DNA from 3 places in the Mesorhizobium bavaricum genome. Region 3 is predicted to be linked to each of the others. Evidence: predicted binding sites of a transcription regulator. Region 3 holds the regulator's gene; each other region holds the start of a gene.
What was found. Region 3 encodes LexA, which represses DNA repair genes until DNA is damaged. Its sites were predicted from a motif close to TGTTCNNNNTGTGTTCNG; they were not measured.

Region 1 (4,517 bases), 990 kb from region 3:
CCGAGCCAATGCACCCGGCGCCCAGGCATCGTGCGCGCCAGCACGAACATCGGCAGCCAGGCGGGGTTTTCGCGCAGGTCCGTCAGATAGGTCGGAATACGCACGGCGATGCGCCGCAGCAGGCTGCCGTTGCGCGCAATAGCCTCGAGACTGGCCGTGCCGGATTTGTCGGGGGTTGAAAGATTCATTGGGTCCTCGGCTATGAGGGCGACACCGATGCCGCATCGGGTGCTCACCACTCGGCATGACCCAAACCCATTCACCCGCCTGAACGGGAAGCTAACCCCGCATCAGATTTTGTGCAATGCACAATGGACAGAGCAGCTGCAAAAAATCACGTCGGCGAGCGGTGCTCTTGCTTCGGCGGCGCCACCCAGATTTCGGCCTCGAGCCGCTTTGTCGCAAGGCCGCGTGCGATGGCCTCGGCGCTTCCGCCACTCTTGGCCGCTGCCGCGGCCTGCTGCTTGCGAATCACCAACCCGTCGGCCAAGGCGCGGTTTCCCGAAAAGATCCGGGCCAGGAACGGTGTCCGGCTGCCGCGCGCCCGCGAGAACCGCGCCGCCATGGTCTGCCTCGCCGTGTGGGCAACAACCGCGTCGATCCAGCCTTCCACCAGCCGCGCGCCCGGCTCCAGAAGCAGCAGCCAGTCGCCCTTGGCCTGGCGGATGCCGACAGCGATACCGCCGGTCACGTACTGACAGCCGGCATGCTCGGCAACTCGATGCGTCTGGTCGGTGGAACCCGTGTCACAGACGATGACGTCACGCACCACGCCCTCGACCGCGCCGCCAATCAGCGAGCCGAGCGTACGGGCTAGGCCCTCCTCGTCATTGCGGGTCTCGATCAGAACACTGAGCATCATTAGCCGAATAGCGGAAAGCCGAACGCAGCGCCAGTTTTTGCAATGCACCCCAAAAAGTTCTTGCTTTGTTCTCATCGACTAAATAGGAATAATTTCATGAACAGAACGATTCGACACAACATGGACAGTCCTTGGGAGCGGGCGAAGATGGAACAGATCGTGCGCGCCGACATTGCAGCTTTCGGGGCAGGAAGAGCCGAGATGGCCAATGCGATGATCGAGCAGAGTGGCATGCGTGTCCGTCCGGACCGCAATCGCGGCAGGTCGGCGGGCATCAATCCGTCCGGCCGGTTCGAGCCGGTCAGCCGGCATGTCTTCGATGATGGCTGGAATTCGCTGGAGGAACTGCCGCCCTTCAAGACCGAAGTGCAGGTCGAGAAGCCGCGCACCATCATCACCCGCAACGAATCGCCGGACATCTCCTTCGACCGTTCGATCAACCCCTATCGCGGCTGCGAGCATGGCTGTGTCTACTGCTTCGCGCGGCCGACACACAGTTTCATGGGCCTGTCGCCGGGTCTCGATTTCGAATCGAAGCTGTTCGCCAAGCCGGATGCGGCGCGCTTGCTCGACAAGGAACTGTCGAAGGATGGCTACCAGCCGCGCACCATCGCCATCGGCACCAACACCGATCCCTACCAGCCGATCGAGAAACAATACCGGATCATGCGCGAGATCCTCGAAGTGCTGGAAGCGCGCGGTCATCCGGTCGGCATCGTCACCAAGTCCGCTTTGGTGACACGTGACATCGATATCCTGTCGCGCATGGCCGAGCGCGGGCTGGCCAAGGTGGCGCTGTCGGTGACGACGCTCGATCGCATGCTGGCCAGGACGATGGAGCCCCGTGCCTCGACGCCGACCAAGCGGCTGGAAGCCATCCGACAGCTTTCGGATGCCGGCATTCCGGCTTCGGTCATGGTCGCGCCGATCATTCCCGGCCTGACCGACCAGGAGATGGAACGCATTCTGGATTCGGCGCGCGCCGCCGGCGCACGCGAGGCGGGTTATGTCATACTTCGCCTGCCGCTGGAGGTCAGTCCCATCTTCAAGGACTGGCTGCTGCGTCACTATCCCGACCGCTACCGTCACGTGATGTCGCTGATCCGCTCGATGCGCGACGGCAAGGACTACGATTCGGAATGGGGCAAGCGCATGAAGGGCGCCGGTCCCTATGCCTGGCAGATCGGCCGGCGCTTCGAGATCACCGCCAAGCGGCTCGGCCTCAACGTCGAGCGGCGCACGCTTCGGACCGACCAGTTCGTTGCCGCCGGAAAAGACCAGGTGCAACTGACGCTGCTTTGAAAATGCAGTTTCCTGCGGCGGATTGATCTGACGCAGCACAAGAATCCCGTCCGGCCTGCCCCGGCCTGCAGACGGTGCCCTCCCGGTCCGGCGCCCCACCCGACCCGGAGGGACTTGCGGAGAATCGGAGCCGATGCGAACCTCGCCGCAACATGGCTCGCGCGCGTTCCGATTCTCCGCTTCTCTTTGAGATCATCGAGAAACCCGACTTCTCCTTCGAGACGAAGGCGATGGCCGACGGTCTGTGGCCGGTGGCGGGAATGGACGAGGCCGGACGTGGTCCCCTGGCCGGGCCGGTGGTCGCCGCCGCAGTGGTGCTCGACCCCGCCAACATTCCGGATGGGCTCGACGATTCCAAACGCCTCAGCCACCTGCAACGCGAAGCGCTGTTCGTGCGAATTCTCGGCTCTGCACTGGGTGTGTCGATGGCATCCATAAGTGCCGAGGGCATCGACGGCAGCAACATCCTCAAGGCCAGCCTTGAGGCGATGCGCCGTGCGGTGATCGGCTTGTCGGTTCAGCCGAAGCTCGCGCTGGCCGACGGGCGCGACGTGCCGCCGGGGCTGCCTTGCGCCGGCCGCGCGCTGATCAAAGGCGACCAGCGCTCGCAATCGATCGCCGCCGCGTCGATCGTCGCCAAGGTGATGCGCGACCGCATGATGTGCGGCTGCGGCAACCATCACGACCGCTACGGCTTCGAGGTCCACATGGGCTACGCCACGGCCCGCCATCGCACGGCAATCGAGGTGCATGGTCCAGTGGCGCGACTGCACCGCGTGTCCTTCGCGCCGTTCAGGCTTGGCGGGACGGAAGTGGCGGAAGAAGAGAGCCTTGCCGGCCTGGATTGATCGGATGGTTTGCCCGCAACAAAAAAGCCGCCAGGTTTCCCGGGCGGCTTCGATACTTTGCTCGGGATAAGAGAGCTCAGTTGAGCTTGGACTTCACATCCACCAGCGATGCCTTGAACAGGTCAGCACCCGCCTTGGCGTCGATCTTGCCGGCGAGCAGCGTGCGCGCGGCCTCGACGGCGATGTCGACGGCGCTGGCGCGGACTTCGCTGATGGCGTCACGTTCGGCTTGGCCGATCTTCTGTTCGGCAAGCGCGGTGCGCCTGGTAACATAGTCCTCGGTCTTCTTGTGCGCATCGGCGGCAAGCATGTCGGCCTCGCGCTTGGCAGCGGCGACGATGTCGGCGGCCTCCTGCTCGGCTTCCTTGCGCTTCTTCTGATACTGGCCGAGCAATTGCTGGGCCTCCTCGCGCAGCCGGCGCGCTTCATCCAGTTCATTGCTGATCCTGTCGGCGCGGGCATCGAGTGCCTTGGCAATCATGCCCGGCACCTTGATGTAGACGGCAACACCGAGGAAGATGAAGAGGGCTATCGTGGCCCAAAGCGTCGCGAGAGATGTGTAATCCATGATGCGCTCCTCACCGGGCCACGGATTTGACCGCGGCCGCGATCTCGGCCTTGCTGGCCTTGCCGCCAACCAGTGCCTCGACGATTGCCGAAGCGGTGTCCTCGGCGATGCTGCCGACTTCCTTCATGGCATTGGCCTTGATGGAAGAAATGCGGGCTTCGGCCTCGCCAAGCTTCTCGTCGAGGGCTGCCTCTATCTTCTTGCGTACGGTTTCGGCCTCGGCCTTGGCCGCATCGTTGGCCTGCTGGCCGATCGCGTTGGCCTTGGTCTTGGCTTCCGCCAGTTCCTGCTCGTAGGCAGCAACAGCGGCGTCGGCCTCGCCCTTCAACTTGGCTGCCTGATCGAGGTCCTGCGTGATGCGATCGTTGCGGACATCGATGATGCCCCCGACGCGCGGCATCACGACCCGCTTCAGGAAGAGGTAGAACAGCCCGAAAGTGATCGCCAGCCACAGAAGCTGCGACGGGAACGTCGCCGGATCGAATGGCGGAAACGTGCCGTGCGCTTCGGCAGGCACGCTCGTGCCGGAATGCGTGTCGCCTTCCGTCGCAGCGTGGCTGGTGTCGGCTGCAGGTGCGGACTCTTGCGCGAAGGCAGATGTCACGAACATGGACTATCCCCGAAATTCAGGCCTGCCGCTTGCGCGGCCGGCCTGTCCAATCTTCCCAATGCTCAGCCGAACAGGGCCAGAAGCGCGATGAGAAGCGAGAAGATGCCCAGAGCTTCGGTCACGGCGAAGCCGAAGATCAGACGGCCGAACTGGCCATCAGCGGCCGACGGGTTGCGCAGTGCGCCCGCCAGATAGCTGCCGAAGATGTTGCCGAGGCCAATGCCCGCGCCACCCATGCCCAGGCAAGCGATGCCGGCGCCGATGTACTTTGCTGCTTCTGCGTCCATTTGTTCAACTCCTTTGGATCTAAAATTCCGTTGCGATTCC
Region 2 (4,517 bases), 3.2 Mb from region 3:
AAAGCGTGACGCTGGGCACAGCCGCGCTCGACTGAACAATCGCGAAATTCTCCTCGTGCTGAGGTTCTTCGGCTGGACTCTTCGAAATGACCGATTGCGGACGGCGGGGTTCGGCGGTTCTGGCGAGCATGTTCATCTCCTCATCGGGAATTCGGGAGCCGCGAAGACCGCAGGCCTGTTCCGATCCCATCTGTAATCACTGCTTACATGGTCTCCTCAGAGATGTAAACAATGATTACATAAATCGCGAAATCATGCTACAGACGCGTGAAGTCAACGGAACGAAGGGAATGAGATGGCAAAAGCCAAGACGACTGGCCGCCCCAGCTACCACCATGGCAATTTGCGCGACACGCTGATCGATGCCGCGGTTCAACTAGTCGAGGAAGGTGGCCCCGACAATGTGAGCGTGCGCGAAGCCGCGAAGCGTGCCGGCGTTTCCCCCGGCGCCCCATTCCGCCACTTCAGCAACAAGACCGCATTGATGACGGCTGTCGCAGAGCAGGCAATGAGCCGATTCCGCTCGGAGATTACGAATGCAGTCGAGAACGTTGCGACGGACGACCCGATTGAGCGCTTTGCCGCTGTTGGAATCGCCTATTTGCGCTGGGCAATTCGAAACCCCACCCATTTCCAGATCATCTCGACACGCAGTCTTATTGATTGGGATAGTTCGGAGTCGCTGCGTCACGATAACGAAGCGGTACGTTCGCTAATGGAAGGGTCGATGGCAGAAGCGCAGCGACGAAACATGCTCCGGTCAGACGACATAACAGAGACCCAGATTGCCGCGAGGGCGCTCGTCTACGGGCTCGCACGCATGTACATTGATGGACACTTTGCGCAATGGGCAGTGGCCGGACATACTGAAGAGCAGACTGCGCAGAACGTACTAAAGCATTTCGTGACACTCATTGGGAAATGATGGCCCGACGTAGGAATTAGTTTACTCGGCCGCCTCTTCGATCTTCTCCATATCGTCATCCGAGAGACCGAAATGGTGGCCGATCTCGTGGATCAGCACGTGGGTGACGATGTCGCCCAGCGTCTCCTCGTTCTCGGACCAGTAGTCGAGGATGGCGCGGCGGTAGAGCGTGATGCGGTTCGGACCTTCGCCGGTCTGCGGATTCCAGCGTTCGGCAATGCCGCGTCCCTCGAACAGGCCGAGCAGGTCGAACGGCGTTTCCAGCGACAGGTCGTCCATGATTTCGTCGGTCGGGAATTCGGCGATCTGGATGACGATCTCGCCGGTCAGCTTGCGAAAATCCTCCGGCAGATGCGCGTAAGCCTCCAGCGCAAGGAACTCCATCTCCTCCATCGAAGGCGAGAGTTCGTCGTGCCAGGTGCGGGTCTTGTAGATGCGGGCCATGCTTTGTCCTTTGATCCCGGCATATAGGCTTTCGCACCGGAATCGGCAAATGATGCCGGCAATTCCGGCTTCGGGTGCTTTGCCGCCGCGGAGGAATCGCGTAGGGGTCAGTTCCGGCCATGTAACAGGAGTTCTCATGCCGGACCTTTCCATCATTGGACTTTTCGCCATTGCTTGCCTCGCTCTGACCGCGACGCCGGGGCCGGACATGCTGTTGATCGCATCCCGCAGCGCCAGCCAGGGGCGCGCCTCGGGCCTTGCGACCTATGCCGGCATCGCCACCGGCACCTATTGCCATGCGCTGGCCGCCGCCTTCGGCCTGTCGCAACTGTTCCTTGCCGCGCCCATCGCTTACGACATCGTCCGCTATGCCGGAGCGGCCTACCTCGCCTATCTCGCCTGGAAGGCGTTCCGCTCCGATGGAACAGCGCTTGCACCGGTCACTGGCCTGCCGCGCTACTCGCAAGGCCGCATCTTCCGGCAGGGATTGTTGACCAATCTGCTCAACCCGAAGATGGCGCTGTTCGTGCTGGCGCTTTTCCCGCAGTTCGTGCAGCCGCAGGCCGGTTCGGTGGCGGCACAGATCCTGGTGCTTGCGACCGTGCTCAACCTGATCGGGCTGGTGGTCAATGGCCTGGTCATCCTGACCGCAAGCCGGATCGGTGCGGCCTTGTCGAGGCGCATGCGGTTTCGGCGGGCGCCGCAGATTCTGCTGGGAACCGTCTTTGCAGGGCTTGCGGCACGACTGGCCTTGGGCGGCCAGCGCTAGATCAAACGACTGTAGAGGAATAAATTCCCCATGACTCTGCTTGACTCTTGGGGTCCCCTCTGGAATCTATAGGAACATAACAGGAACAATTGTGAGTGGAAGCTGACCGTCATGGCGATGACCGCCGTGGCGCAGGAGACTGTTTTTGCCCTGCGCCGCCAGATCGCGAAGATCGAGGGAACGCTACCCGAGCGCCTGCAGGCGCCGGTCGGCGCGACCCCTGATGCCGATGTCAGCGCCGATCTCACCATCATCCGGCGCGGCGTTGCCGCGGCTTTGCCGGATGCGTTCCTGCCCACCGGCGTCGAGCGGCTCGATGCCGCCCTGAGCGGCGGCCTGCCGAAAGCCGCCTTGAGCGAAATCCATGGCATTGAAACCCGCGATGCCGGAGCCGTCGCCGGCTTCGCTTTGTCGCTGACAAGCCTGATCCTCAAGCGGACACAAGGGCTGCCGGTGCTGTGGATCGGCACATCGGAGATTTTCCGCGAGGCGGGCTTTCCCTATGCCAGGGGGCTTCATGCCTCGTTCGGCATCGAGCCCGAGCAATTGCTGTTTTCCGAGGCGCCAAAACTTATCGATGCGCTGTGGGTCGCCGAAGAGGCTGCAAAGATGACGGCGCTCGCCGCCGTCATCCTCGAGATCCGCGGCAATCCGCAGCGGCTCGACCTGACCGCAACCCGCCGGCTGCATGCAAGGGCACAGAGTGCCGGCCGGCCGGTGTTCCTGCTGCGGCAGGCCGCCGGGCCCGAACCGACGGCGGCACCGGTTCGTCTCATTGTCGCGTCGGCGCCGGCTGTGCCGCGCGACACCATCGCCGGGCCACTGGCCGGCTCGATCGGCCGCCCGGCCTTCACCATCACCATCGGCAAGAGCCGCACGGCCCTGCCTGGACAATTCACACTGGAGTGGAACCCCGATGAACGCGGATTCGATGAAAGAAGGGGCGAGGAAAGAGCAAAGAATCCTGTCCCTGTGGTTTCCCTATCTGGCAGTGGAAAGGATCCTGCGGCAGCGTCTGGGGCGGTCCTGGCGTTCCCGGCCGTCGGATCACCTGCCGCTGGTGATCAGCCATCGCCGTGGGAACGCGCAGCGCATCTCGGCCCTCGACGAGCGGGCTAAAGCACTGCACCTGAAGCGCGACATGGGCATTGCCGACGCGCGCGCCATGCACCCCTCGATCGACATCGTCGAGGCCGATCCGCAGGCCGACCGTCGCCTGCTCGAAGGCCTTGCCGACTGGTGCGACCGCTACACACCGCTGGTGGCGCTGGACGCAACGGACGGCCTGTTTCTCGACGTCACCGGCTGCACCCATCTTTTCGGTGGCGAACGCGCCATGCTGGACGACATCCTGTCGCGCTTCTTCCATCAGGGTTTCGATGTCCGCGCCGGGCTTGCCGCGACACCGGGCGCGGCCTGGGCGGCGGCACGGTTTTCCGGCGACCGCATCGTCGCTGGCGGCGAGGAGGAAGCGCTGCTCGCGCCCTTGCCGCTGACAGCACTGCGCATCGAACCGGCGACCCGCACCAGCCTGGAAAGCGTCGGCCTGCGCACGGCGGGCGCCGTCATGGCGGCACCGCGCGCGCCGCTCGCCCGCCGCTTCGGCGCCTCGCTGCTTTTGCGCCTCGACCAGGCGCTTGGTCGTCTCGACGAGGCGGTCTCGCCGCGCCTTCCCGTCGCGCCGCTTTCGGTCGAACGCCATCTCAGCGAGCCCGTCACCCTGACCGAGGACATCGAACGGCTGGTCGGCATGCTGGCGACGGCATTGAAGACCGACCTCGAGCGTCGCGGCGAGGGTGCCAGGACGCTGGCGCTGCTCTTGTTTCGTGTCGACGGCGCCGTCAGCCGCATTGCCATCGGCACCTCGCGGCCGATGCGTGAACCCTCGCTGATCCAGAAATTGTTCCATGAAAGGCTGGCCGCGCTCGAGCAGGATATCGATGCCGGCTATGGCTTCGATCTGGTGCGGCTCTCGGTGCTGACGGCCGCCGCCTTCGACATGCAGCAGGCCGACCTTGCCGGCGAGGTAACCGACGACGGGGCCGATATCGCGCTGTTCGCCGACCGCATCCGCGCCCGGCTCGGCGAGGGCGCGGTCCTGCAGCCGGTCGTCGTCGAAAGCCATCTGCCGGAGCGCGCCGTCGCCACGATCCCCTTCACCGAGGCCCCGCGCCGGACCACGCCGCCGAAGAAGCCGGACAGGATGCAGGCGCCGACGACCATCTTCCCGCCGGAACGGCCGATCCGGCTTTTCCGCGCGCCCGAACCCATCGATGTGCCGGCCACCGAAATGCCGGAGGGACCGCCGCTGAACTTCCGCTGGCGCCGCGCGCTCTACCGGGTGACGCGTGCAGAGGGGCCGGAACGCATCGCCGCGGA
Region 3 (4,517 bases):
CAGCCCCTTGGCCCGTGCTGCCTCACGCATCGCCTCCAACTCGGCCGGCGTCGCGTAGCAGTAGTAGGCCTTGCCCATGCGCACGAGCTCCTCCGCCACCTCACGGTGGCGCGGCGCACGCTCGAACTGTGACACCGGCTCGCCGTCCCAGGTCAACCCGAGCCAGGAAAGCCCGTCGAGAATGGCCGCGGTGGCAGCATCGGTCGAACGCTCACGATCGGTGTCCTCGATGCGCAGCAGCATCGTGCCATCGGTGTGCTTTGCATACAGCCAGTTGAACAGCGCCGTGCGTGCCCCGCCGATGTGCAGGTAGCCGGTGGGCGAGGGGGCAAAACGGGTGACGACCTTGTCGGACATGGAACTCTCGGAAACCATCTTAAGCGGGTGCGGTTGCGCGGACTTTCGCGCGGTCGGCGTTCATGTAGCATAGGGTGTCGAGGGCGCAAGGGGCAGACCCGATGGCTGGACCAGGCCGGGGCTCGAATCAGGGCGAGGACGCTGCTATCGGCGTCAGCGAACGGTCGCTGTTTGCGCCGCCGCAGCCGGCTTCGTTGCCGCCGCCATCACCTCTCGTGCCGGGCACCGGCAACCTGCCATTGCAAGCCGATATCCCGGTCGTTGCCGAAGTCGGCAGGATCGTGCGCGTGCGCCGGCAAATCGGTCCGATATCACTGCCTCGCCTGCGACACAGCCTGGCCACGGCAGCGGGCCTGGAGCTCGACCGAGGCGTGGCCTTTCTGCTGGTGCCGGTCTGCCTGGCAATCGGCGCGATCGGCTATTTTTCGCTGGCGGCGGAGCCTGACTTTCCAAAGCCTGTCGCGGTCGTTGCACTGACGGCGTTCTGTGCGCTTGTCTCGCGTTCCTGGCCGAAAACCCATCTGTGCCTCATGGCAGCATTGTTGTGTGCGCTGGGCTTGCTCGCCGCAAAGGTCGAGACATGGCGGGCGGGAACGCAGATTCTGGGTTCGGAAATCTCGACTCAACTGACGGGGCGGGTGGTCTCGCTCGACCGGATGGAGAGCGGCCGCATTCGGCTCACCATCGATGTGACATCGACCGCCCGGCCGAAGTTGCGCTATGCGCCGGAGCGGGTTCGGCTTTCGGCGCGAAAGATCCCGGCAGAGATGACCGCCGGCTCCCTCATCGCCGGCTACGCCAAGCTGTTGCCGCCGACAGGCCCGGTACGGCCGGGCAGCTACGATTTCTCCTTCGACAGCTACTTCGCCGGCATCGGCGGCAGCGGGTTCTTTCTCGGCAATCCAAAGATGGCCGCCACCGATGGCAACGAGATGCCGCTGTCGGCCCGCCTTTCCTCGGGGATAGAAAATGCCCGCGAAGCCATCGCCGACCATATCAGGGGCAGTGTCGGTGGCGCCGAGGGCGAGATTGCCGCGGCGCTGATCGTCGGCGTGCGCGCCGGCATTCCCGATGACATCAACGAAGCGATGCGGAGGACCGGCATTTACCACATCATCTCCATTTCCGGACTGCACATGGCGCTGGTCGCCGGCACAATCATGGGCTTGCTGCGTGGCGCCTTCGCCCTGTTTCCGGACTTTTCCGCGCGTCGACCGGTGAAGAAATACGCGGCCGCCGCGGCACTTTTCTCGATCGCCGCCTACCTGATCATCTCTGGCGTCGTCGTTGCCGCCGAGCGCAGCTTCATCATGCTGGCCGTGATGCTGATTGCCGTGCTGTTCGATCGGGCGGCGCTGACCATGCGCAATCTGGCGATCTCGGCGATCGCCGTCATTGTGGTGTCGCCGCACGAAGTGGCCGGCCCGAGCTTCCAGATGTCGTTCGCGGCGACGGCTGCGCTTGTCGGCGCCTATGCCGGGTGGTCGGATCATCGAGCGGGAAAGACGAGACCTCCGCCGCCACGGCGATCGCTGCCTGGGTTTCTCACGCAAAAATTCCTGCTGGCGGCTGGCGGCCTTGCGATGACCTCCATCATCGCCGGCGGCGCGACTGCACTGTTTGCCATCTGGCATTTTCAGCGGGTGTCGCCGCTCAGCCTGTTCGCCAATCTGGCCATCATGCCGATCGTGTCACTTGTAGTCATGCCCTTCGCCGTCCTCAGTGCTCTGGCGATGCCATTCGGTGCCGACGGCCCCTTTCTTTATGTGATGGGCAAGGGCCTGACGGCGATGATCGCCATGTCCGGATGGATTTCCGAGCGCTCGCCGGTCGACGCCGTCGGGTTGATTTCGCAGCAGTCTGTCCTGCTGGTGGCGATTGCCTTGGTCATTGCGACGATGGCGACGACATGGCTGCGGCTCGCAGCCCTTCCCTTTGCGCTTGCCGGCCTGTTGACCGTCTCGAATACGCGCCCACCGGACGTGCTGATCTCGGAGGACGCCAGGCTGGTTGCGTTGCCGATCGGGGGCGGCGAGCTGGCCGTCAGCCGCGCCCGTCCGAACGAATTCACGGTCGACAACTGGAAACGCGCGCTGACATCGGAAACCATCATCGTGCCGGAGGTGTTCAGCAAAGGAGAGGGGCAGTTCGACATAGCGGATGCCGCTGAACTGCCGCCGGGCGCGCCTTTCTACTGCACGTCAGGCGTTTGTCTCGCCAAGCATCCGTCCGGTGTGATCATCGCGCATGTCGAAGACGGGAAGGACGCCTGGAAGGCCTGCGGCTTCGCAGACCTGATCGTCATCAATGACGCCACGGCCTATGACCCCTGTCACAATCCGCTGGTGCTTGTCATCACCAAGCGACAACTGGCTCGCAAAGGCAGCGCCGCCGTCTTCTTCGATCGGGAGTCTGCGACGACGCCGGCAACGGTCAGCTTCGCGGTGGACAGGCCATACCGGCCCTGGCACACGCAACGCAAATTCTCGCGCGAGGCGAGGGGCCTTCCACCCTATCGCAAACCCGAAAAGCCGGCTGCAAGCCCTGCTCAGTAGCGCCTGATCAGGCCGACGAGCTTGCCTTGCACCTTGACCCTGTCCGGTCCGAAAATGCGGGTTTCATAGGCCGGGTTGGCGGCTTCGAGGGCTATCGAGGCGCCCTTGCGGCGGAACCGCTTCAGCGTCGCTTCCTCTTCATCCACCAGCGCCACGATGATCTCGCCCGGGCTGGCTGTATCGGCGTTACGGATGATGACCGTGTCGCCGTCGAAGATGCCGGCCTCGATCATCGAATCGCCCTTGACCTCCAAGGCGTAGTGCTCGCCGCCCATGATCATGTCCGGCGGCACCGAGATCGAATGCGTCTGGTGCTGGATGGCGTCGATCGGCACGCCGGCGGCGATGCGGCCCATCACCGGGATCGACACGGCGGAGACGACGTCGTCGTCATTGCCGGCAGAAGGCATCCGCGAAGGCGACGGTTTGATTTGCCGGCCAAGGCCGCCTTGACCGAGGCTGCCCTGGATGACGCTTGGTGAGAACTTTTTTGCCGCGTTGAGGCCAGGCGCGATCGAGTCCGGCAGCCGCAGCACTTCCAGAGCGCGCGCCCGGTTGGGCAGCCGGCGAATGAAGCCGCGCTCCTCCAGCGCCGTGATCAGCCGGTGGATGCCGGATTTGGAGGCGAGGTCGAGCGCTTCCTTCATCTCGTCGAAGGATGGCGGAATGCCGCTTTCCTTGAGGCGTTCATGGATGAACATCAGCAGTTCATGTTGTTTGCGCGTCAGCATGGCAGCCCCCAGGTTACCTGAAATCGGAATCGGAAAAACAAACCCAGAACAAACACTATCTGTTCCAGTTGTGTTCCGCAACCGTTTAAAGTTTAATGAATTTGTTAAGACGGCTGAAATCATTTGCCGCGCGGTAGCGTGCGGCGTTCCACGCTTGCCTGCAACCGCCACAGCCTTGGTTCGATTGAAAATGTTATGGTTAATGGCTTTGGCCCACCCTGTGTCGGGCTTGGCATCCGTTACAGATGAAGCTCAACGAGAGGGCTTTGGTCACGTCACCGATGGTTGGCCTGCCGTGAACGAAACGAAGCCAAAATGCCAACTTCGCCGGAGAAATTGACCAAGTCGGCTTTAGCCTGTTCCTGTTGCATTACCGCTTGTTCGTGCTGCCGTCGCCAGCATGGACATAGACATGCAACGTGTAGCCGATGTGGGCGATCATCAGGGTTTTCGCGCGCTCGATGTTGCGATCCAACGCCGCTTCCATGAGCGCGGTGTGATGTTCGATCGCGACAGCCTGGCGCAACGCCGCCACGGCCTCCTCATAACCATGCTGCAGGCCAGCGACCGCTCGCAGGGTTGGTGCAAGGCCTAGAAACCGGTGATGGCGACGCAGTTGATCCGCGATCGTGGAATGGAAGGTCAGCAGCCATGGGGATGCTGCCGCGCCGAGCAGTGCCGCGTGGAAAGCCTCGTGCTTTTCGTCCCATTCGTCCACCACGCCGTCGGACGGGTCGTCGACCGCTGTCTTGCAGCGCGACAGCCGGTAATGGGCCGCGACAACGGCATCCTCCCATTCACGGCCGCCTTTCTCGATCGATTCCTGGAGCAGCGGCAGTTCGACCACGAGCCTCGCGCGTGACAGATCTTCCAG

Region 1: the regulator LexA is predicted to act here: its motif matches at 918-935, upstream of AC1RZR_RS28375 (PA0069 family radical SAM protein).
Region 2: the regulator LexA is predicted to act here: its motif matches at 2,209-2,226, upstream of AC1RZR_RS05795 (ImuA family protein).

What each region holds. Positions count from the first base shown of each region.
Region 1 covers NZ_CM165566.1:5,790,191-5,794,707, forward strand. The annotation lists gene AC1RZR_RS28365 (hypothetical protein) at 1-188, opposite strand, end outside; gene AC1RZR_RS28370 (glycosyltransferase family protein) at 335-859, opposite strand; gene AC1RZR_RS28375 (PA0069 family radical SAM protein) at 1,010-2,164, shown strand; gene rnhB (ribonuclease HII) at 2,317-3,012, shown strand; gene AC1RZR_RS28385 (F0F1 ATP synthase subunit B) at 3,089-3,580, opposite strand; gene AC1RZR_RS28390 (F0F1 ATP synthase subunit B) at 3,591-4,190, opposite strand; gene AC1RZR_RS28395 (F0F1 ATP synthase subunit C) at 4,253-4,477, opposite strand.
Region 2 covers NZ_CM165566.1:1,209,553-1,214,069, reverse strand. The annotation lists gene AC1RZR_RS05815 (hypothetical protein) at 1-130, opposite strand, end outside; gene AC1RZR_RS05810 (TetR/AcrR family transcriptional regulator) at 296-925, shown strand; gene AC1RZR_RS05805 (metallopeptidase family protein) at 947-1,369, opposite strand; gene AC1RZR_RS05800 (LysE family translocator) at 1,506-2,138, shown strand; gene AC1RZR_RS05795 (ImuA family protein) at 2,250-3,257, shown strand; gene AC1RZR_RS05790 (DUF6504 family protein) at 3,199-4,517, shown strand, end outside.
Region 3 covers NZ_CM165566.1:4,797,437-4,801,953, reverse strand. The annotation lists gene gltX (glutamate--tRNA ligase) at 1-357, opposite strand, end outside; gene AC1RZR_RS23590 (ComEC/Rec2 family competence protein) at 459-2,912, shown strand; gene lexA (transcriptional repressor LexA) at 2,906-3,643, opposite strand; gene AC1RZR_RS23580 (hypothetical protein) at 3,606-3,983, shown strand; gene AC1RZR_RS23575 (GntR family transcriptional regulator) at 4,014-4,517, opposite strand, start outside.